DNA from 3 places in the Streptomyces sp. NPDC049954 genome. Region 2 is predicted to be linked to each of the others. Evidence: riboswitches for the same ligand, from Rfam matches in the RefSeq annotation. Region 2 holds a riboswitch; each other region holds the start of a gene.
What was found. A riboswitch is a leader RNA that binds a small molecule or an ion and turns the genes downstream of it on or off. The one in region 2 is predicted to bind cobalamin.
Positions count from the first base shown of each region.

Region 1: it holds a riboswitch for cobalamin, as region 2 does, so the genes downstream of both, AB0J21_RS26110 (ribonucleoside-diphosphate reductase subunit alpha) here and AB0J21_RS22055 (acyl-CoA thioesterase) in region 2, are expected to answer to the same signal.
Region 3: it holds a riboswitch for cobalamin, as region 2 does, so the genes downstream of both, AB0J21_RS12235 (cobalamin biosynthesis protein) here and AB0J21_RS22055 (acyl-CoA thioesterase) in region 2, are expected to answer to the same signal.

Region 1 is NZ_JBFALS010000012.1:185,087-187,339, forward strand. It holds gene mctP (monocarboxylate uptake permease MctP) at 1-331, shown strand, start outside; cobalamin riboswitch at 676-809, shown strand; gene AB0J21_RS26110 (ribonucleoside-diphosphate reductase subunit alpha) at 944-2,253, shown strand, end outside.
Region 2 is NZ_JBFALS010000009.1:156,494-158,746, forward strand. It holds gene AB0J21_RS22050 (NAD(P)/FAD-dependent oxidoreductase) at 1-458, shown strand, start outside; gene AB0J21_RS22055 (acyl-CoA thioesterase) at 542-973, opposite strand; cobalamin riboswitch at 1,151-1,320, opposite strand; gene AB0J21_RS22060 (2'-5' RNA ligase family protein) at 1,574-2,131, shown strand; gene AB0J21_RS22065 (NAD(P)H-binding protein) at 2,160-2,253, opposite strand, start outside.
Region 3 is NZ_JBFALS010000005.1:52,283-54,535, forward strand. It holds gene AB0J21_RS12225 (inorganic phosphate transporter) at 1-517, shown strand, start outside; gene AB0J21_RS12230 (hypothetical protein) at 555-827, shown strand; cobalamin riboswitch at 1,020-1,164, shown strand; gene AB0J21_RS12235 (cobalamin biosynthesis protein) at 1,279-2,232, shown strand; gene AB0J21_RS12240 (cobyric acid synthase) at 2,229-2,253, shown strand, end outside.

The sequences.
Region 1 (2,253 bases), on a different contig from region 2:
CTGGTTCCACCGCTGGGCGCTGCTCGCGGGCTGGGCGGTCGGCATGGCGTACGGGACGTGGGCGGCCTGGACCGTGGCCAGCCCCACCCAGGACCACTTCGGGGGCTCCTCGAAGGAGATTCCCGGGCTCGGCCAGATCGGCTACATCGGCGTGACGGCCATCGTGCTGAACCTGGTCGTCACGCTGGTCCTCACGGTCGTCCTGCGGGCCCTGAAGGCCCCGGACGGCATCGACGAGACGGTTCCCTCGGACTACGTCGTGGACGCGGGCGACCCGGGCGTGCAGGAGGAACTGCCGCCCGCGACGGCGGGAGCGCCGGCCGGCCACTGACCCCCGGCGCAACGAACCGGAACAGGTCACCGGTCCCGGCGCAACGAACCGCGACAGGTCACCGACCCCCGGCCGGACGGGCCCGGAAGAGGAGCGAACGGTTCCTCCTCCGGGCCCGTCCGGCGTTCGCTCAGGCCGCCGGGCCGGGACGGGCCGTCCCGGCGGAATCAGTTTTCGGGGGCCCCGGCGGGGGCCGCTTGTGGAGCCCGCACACCGCGCGGGCACCTCGGGTCGGGCCGCTGCGCGGGCCGGGGAACGCCCCCTTGTCGGCACTCCACAACGCTTGGCCGGTACGTGACCTTCACGCCTCCCGACACAACATCTGGGGTCTCTCTCAGCCCACCCACCCCACATGTATGCTCAGTCTCGCTGTCGCCGCAGGGAAATCCGGTGCGAATCCGGAACTGTCCCGCAACGGTGTGTGGTGCGCCTTTTGCACGCCCGAGTCCGAGGACCTGCCGACAGCGCGCCAAGGGCCGACCGGCCCTGGCGCCCAGACGTCCGGGCCTCGCGGAGTGGGCCGGTGGATGTGTCGCCCCGCCCTGCCCGGGCCCGTGCGCCGCTCCCCGCTGCCCCCCGCCGGTCCACAGCCGAGCGAGGGAGAGCCACACAGTGACCATCGCGCCAGCAGATCCCGCTTCAGCGGTCACGGCCGAGCAGGATCTTCCGGGAACCGCCTTGTTGCGGACCCTGACGAATCTCACCGCCGATCTCCCCGACACCGACCCCGGCCGGGTCGCCGCCGCCGCCCTGCGCGGCCGCAGCGCCCACGCCGACGAGGCGGAGCTGCGCGAACTGGCGACCGAGGCCGCCGCCGGTCTCATCTCGGAGGACCCCGCCTACTCGCGGCTCGCCGCCCGGCTGCTGACCCTCGGCATCACCGAGGAGGCCCGGAGCCAGGGCTCGTACACCTACGCCGAGTCGGTCGCCGTCGGCCACCGCGAGGGCCTGATCGGTGACAGCACGGCGCGGTTCACCGAGCTGCACGCCGAGCGGCTGAACGCGCTGATCGACCTGGAGGGCGACGACCGCTTCGGCTACTTCGGGCTGCGCACCCTCTACAGCCGCTACCTGCTGCGCCACCCCCTGACCCGCAAGGTGATCGAGACCCCGCAGTTCTTCATGCTGCGAGTGGCCTCGGGCCTGGCGGCGGACGAGTCGGCGGCGGCCGTGGACGAGGTGGCCTCGCTGTACCGCCTGATGAGCCGCCTCGACTACCTGCCCTCCTCCCCCACGCTCTTCAACTCCGGTACGCAGCACCCGCAGATGTCCTCGTGCTACCTGCTGGACTCGCCGAAGGACGAGCTGGACTCGATCTACGAGCGCTACCTCCAGGTGGCCCGGCTGTCCAAGCACGCGGGCGGCATCGGCATCGCGTACTCCCGTATCCGCAGCCGCGGTTCGCTGATCCGGGGCACCAACGGGCACTCGAACGGCATCGTGCCGTTCCTGAAGACGCTGGACTCCTCGGTCGCGGCGGTCAACCAGGGCGGCCGGCGCAAGGGCGCCGCCGCGGTCTACCTGGAGACCTGGCACTCCGACATCGAGGAGTTCCTGGAGCTGCGCGACAACACGGGTGAGGACCAGCGCCGCACCCACCACCTCAACCTCGCGCACTGGATCCCGGACGAGTTCATGCGCCGGGTCGCCGAGGACGCCGAGTGGTCGCTGTTCTCCCCGGCCGACGTCCCCGAGCTGACGGACCTGTGGGGCGAGGAGTTCGAGACCGCGTACCGCGGGGCGGAGGCGGCCGGTCTGGCGCGCAGGACGCTGCCGGCCCGCGAACTGTACGGGCGCATGATGCGCACCCTCGCGCAGACCGGCCAGGGCTGGATCACCTTCAAGGACCACTCCAACCGCACCGCGAACCAGACCGCCGAGCCCGGTAACACCGTGCACTCCTCGAACCTGTGCACGGAGAT
Region 2 (2,253 bases):
TCGGTGACGCCGCCGCCGTGCCCGACCTCACCAAGGAGGAGGGCGCGATCTGCCCGCCCACCGCCCAGCACGCGATGCGCCAGGGACGCAAGGTCGCCGACAACGTCATCGCGAGCCTGCTGCACCAGCCGATGCGGCCCTACGTCCACAAGGACCTCGGGCTCGTCGTCGACCTCGGCGGCACCGACGCCGTCTCCCGCCCGCTCGGCGTCAACCTGCGCGGACTGCCCGCCGAGGCGGTGGCCAGGGGCTACCACTGGTCGGCGCTGCGCACCGGCCCCGCCAAGACCCGTGTCATGACGAACTGGTTGCTCAACGCGGTGGCGGGGGACGACTTCGTCCGCACCGGCTTCCTGTCGGAGAAGTCCGGGACCCTGCGCGAGTTCGAGCACACCGACGTCTACCTGACTCCGGAGCAGATCCGCGAGCACACCGCCTCCCTGCACGGCGTGCACTGAGCGCGCTCCCAGCCCGGGACGGCAATGGGGGGCGGGGCGGGCGGGTCCAACCGCCCGCCCCGCCCCTTCGTGGGCTCAGCCGCTCAGACCAGCGCGGGAATGGACCGCGGCCGGCCTTCGGCGTCGATCGCGACGAAGGTGAGCCGCGCCGTCGCGACCTCCGTCACCGGGCCGGAGAAGTTCCACCGCTCGGCCGTCACCCGCACCGCCACGTCCATCGAGGTCCGCCCCGCGCGCTCCAGCGTCGCCTCGGCGCTCAGCAGGTCGCCCGCGCGCACCGGCGCGAGAAAGGTCATCCGGTTCACGGACGCGGTCACCGCCGGGCCCTCCGCATGCCGGCCGGCCGAGGCCGCCGCCGTGTCGTCGATCAGCTTCATCACGACACCTCCGTGGATGGTCCCGTACAGGTTGGTGTCGTGTTCGCTCATGATGTGCTTGAGCATCACCTGGGACTCAGCAGGGGTCTTGCTGTCCCGGACGGCGGCCGGGGGGTTTCCGGCGGACTGCACAGTCACGTCAACTCTCCTTCGCGAGCGGCGTTCTCGGACCCGGCGCCGCGGACGGGAGGACTTGAGGGGCGACGGCCCGCGCCAGGACGGACCCGGCCGCACGGAAACGGCTCGCACCCCGCGGCCGCCCTCGCGCGCACACCGGGATCACCGCGGGCGCCCACGGCGCCCACGGGCAGCGGCAGGTCTTCGGACTCGCGAGCACACACGCCGTACGCCCTTGTACGAAACGGGGCGGGCGGGCACCTACTGGCCGTCGCTTCCCGGGCCCGGCCGGGGCCCAGTGCGGGGGACGGCGGTCGTTCTCGCTCACCGCTGCGGGGCAGTCCCGGACTCCCACCGGGTTCCCTCTTGCGACGCGCCCCGTCCCTGAAGGTCAGGGGGCGAACCAACTGCTCGCCCAGCCTAACCCGCGTCACCCGTTTGATCGATCATCCGTGGCCCCGGTGCACGTGAACTCGGCAACACCGATCGCCGGCCGGCCCCCCTGCGACCAGCGGCGGAACCATTCGCTCACGCTCAGCGAGCGCGAGACCGCGGCCGCCGGCCGGGCCGTCCGGGGGTGCCCGCGGGCACCAGGTGCCGTGCGTGCGAGCATGGCGCGCTGTGCGTACGAGACAGCAGCCGGGCCCGCCGGCCGAGGCGGACGGGGAGGACTGGGGCGACCGGCCGGGGGACACCGCCCTGACCCTGCGCATACCGCGCGCCGATCCCCTGGTGACGGCCGGCTTCCCCGCTCACGTCACCCTCCTGTACCCCTTCGTCCACGAGAGCCGGCTCGGCCCCTGGGCCCGGCGCGCACTCGCCCGCCTGTGCCGCGCGCACCCCGCCTTCGACCTCGGCTTCGCACGGTTCGGACGCTACCCGGGGGTGCTCTACCTGGAGCCCGAACCGCACGACCCGGTGCTCGCCCTGCGCGCGGCGCTCAGGGAACGCTGGCCCGAGGCGGTGCCCTACCGGGGGATCTTCGGGCCCCAGGGGCTGCCTCCCCACCTCACCCTCGCCAACCACGAAGGTCCCGAGACGTACATGTCGGCGTACGACGCGCTGGAGCGGCGCTACGCGGGAGAGCTGCCGTTCCACACCCGCGTGAGCGCGGTCCACCTCATCGTGCGGCGCGAGGGGGCCTGGCAGGACGCGGACGTGCTGCCGCTGGGACCGTAAGGCGCGGGCGCGGCCCGGCGCCGTCCGCTCACGGGTAGAGGTCGCGCCGGTAGGTCGCCGGATCCTCCAGCGCGTCCAGCAGCAGGGCCGCGAGGTCCGCGTACGTCGTGCGCGGGGCGGGG
Region 3 (2,253 bases), on a different contig from region 2:
CGGCGCGGCGACCGTCATCCTCGCCTCCTCGCACCTCGGCTTCTCCCTCTCGACGACGCAGGCGTGCTCGGGCTCCGTGATGGGCGCGGGCCTCGGCCGCAAGGGCGGCGTGGTCCGCTGGTCGACCGCGAGCCGGATGGCCGTCGCCTGGGTGCTGACCCTGCCGGCCGCCGCCGTCGTCGGCGCGGGCGCGGAGTTCCTGACCCGCCAGGGCGCCTGGGGGGTCGCGCTGACCGCGGCCCTGCTGATCGCGGCCGGCGGCTACATCTGGATGCTGTCGCGCCGCAAGCCGGTCAGCCACCACGACGTGGGCGCGGGAACCCCCGCTGCCGCCGCCGGGACCTCCGGGGTGGTCACCCAGGCCGTGGCCGCCGTGACCCCGCCGCCGGCCGGCGCCCTGAGCGTCCCGGTGCAGCCGACGGCGGCCGGGGCCCCCGACACCCTGACCGCGACCATCGACGCCCCCGTCCCGCTCGCCGACCGCCCCACCGAGCGCGCCGGATCGGGCGCGGCCTGAGCCCGCTTCGGCGGACCGGCCAGAAAGGACCTCGCACATGAACATCGACTGGGCCGCGCTCGGTTCCGTCTTCGGCGTGAGCCTCGGGATCACCGTGGCGCTGGTGGGCGCGTTCGCGCTCGGCATCGCGGGCCTCTCGCGCGCCTCGCAGACCAGGCGCGCGACGGCCACCGGCACGGCTCCCGCCGCGGCGGCGCCCGCGGGCGGGACGGGCGGTGGCGCGCCGGCTCTCCTGCGCACCGGTGCCTTCGCGTGCTTCGCGCTGTGCCTGGCGGCCGTCGCGTACGGGATCTACGTCATCGTCGCCTGAGCCAGGCACGAGCCCTCGGCGCGGAGGGCGAGGGAGGGGCGGGCGGCCGTGCGGGCCGTCCGCCCCTCCGGCGTCCGCGGTCCCGGCGCCGCACCCCGTCGCCGCACCCCGGCGCCGTTTCGCTGCGGCGCAGGTCGGAGGCGGTGTGGGTCTCGGCACATGTCCGATTTTGACGTCAAGTGACAGTTGACGGGTGTTCTCCGGGCGTGGTGGACTGCCGGGGCCCCTTCGGCAGCAGCAGAGGAAGCCCGGTGCGAATCCGGCGCGGTCCCGCCACTGTGAGCGCAGAGCACGTCTCTTCGTGAGTCAGGAACTCTCGCTGCCGGACTCCTTCGAACCAGGGCGCGGACCCTGAGTGAGGACACCCGCATGTTCGGCAGCCGCCGTCCCGCTCCGCCCGGAGCCTTCCGTCTCCCGTCCACCGCACGAGGTGTGACGGCGGACTGACGCCATGCGTGCCGAACGTGTTCTCACGGCCGGCGCCACCGCCGGTCTGCTCGGCGACCTGCTCCTCGGTGATCCCCGGCGCGGCCATCCGGTCGCGCTGTTCGGGCGTGCGGCCTCGGCCGCGGAGCGGGTCCTGTGGCGCGACCACCGGGGCGCCGGAGCCGTCCACACCGCGCTGTGCGCCGGAGGTGCGACCGCCCTCGGGGCGCTCGCCGCGCGCTCCGTACGCCACTGTCCCGCCGTCTCCTTCGCCCTGACCGCCGCCGCGACCTGGGCCGTCGTGGGCGGCACCTCGCTGGGCCGGGAGGCCCGCGCGATCGGTGCCGCTCTCGCGGCCGGCGAGGTGGAGAGGGCGCGGGCGCGCCTGCCGCACCTGTGCGGACGCGATCCGCGGTCCCTCGACGCGGACGGGATCGCGCGCGCCGTCGTGGAGTCCGTCGCCGAGAACACCTCCGACGCCGTGGTCGGCGCCCTGGTGTGGGGCGCGGCGGCCGGGGTGCCGGGGCTGCTGGGTTTCCGCGCGGTCAACACGCTGGACGCGATGGTGGGTCACCGCTCCCCGCGCCACCGCCGTTTCGGCTGGTCGGCGGCGCGTCTTGACGATGTCGTCGGCTGGCCGGGGGCGCGGCTGACGGCGGGCCTCGCGGCCTTGTCGGGCGGCCGGCCGCGCGCCGCGCTCACCGCCGTACGCGAGGACGCGCACCGCCACCCGAGCCCCAACGCGGGCCCGGTGGAGGCCGCGTTCGCGGGGGCGCTCGGCGTGCGGCTGGGCGGGACCCTCGCGTACGGCGGGCGGGTCGAGCACCGGCCGGTGCTGAACGGGAGGGGGCGGCCGGTCGCGGTCGCCGACATCGAGCGCGCCGTACGGCTGTCGCGGCGGGTCACCTGGCTGTCCCTGGCGGCCTGCGCCGCGGCGCGTACCGGCTGGGCGGCGCTGCGGCGCGGGAGGTCACTGTGAGGGGCGGCGGGCTGCTGGTCG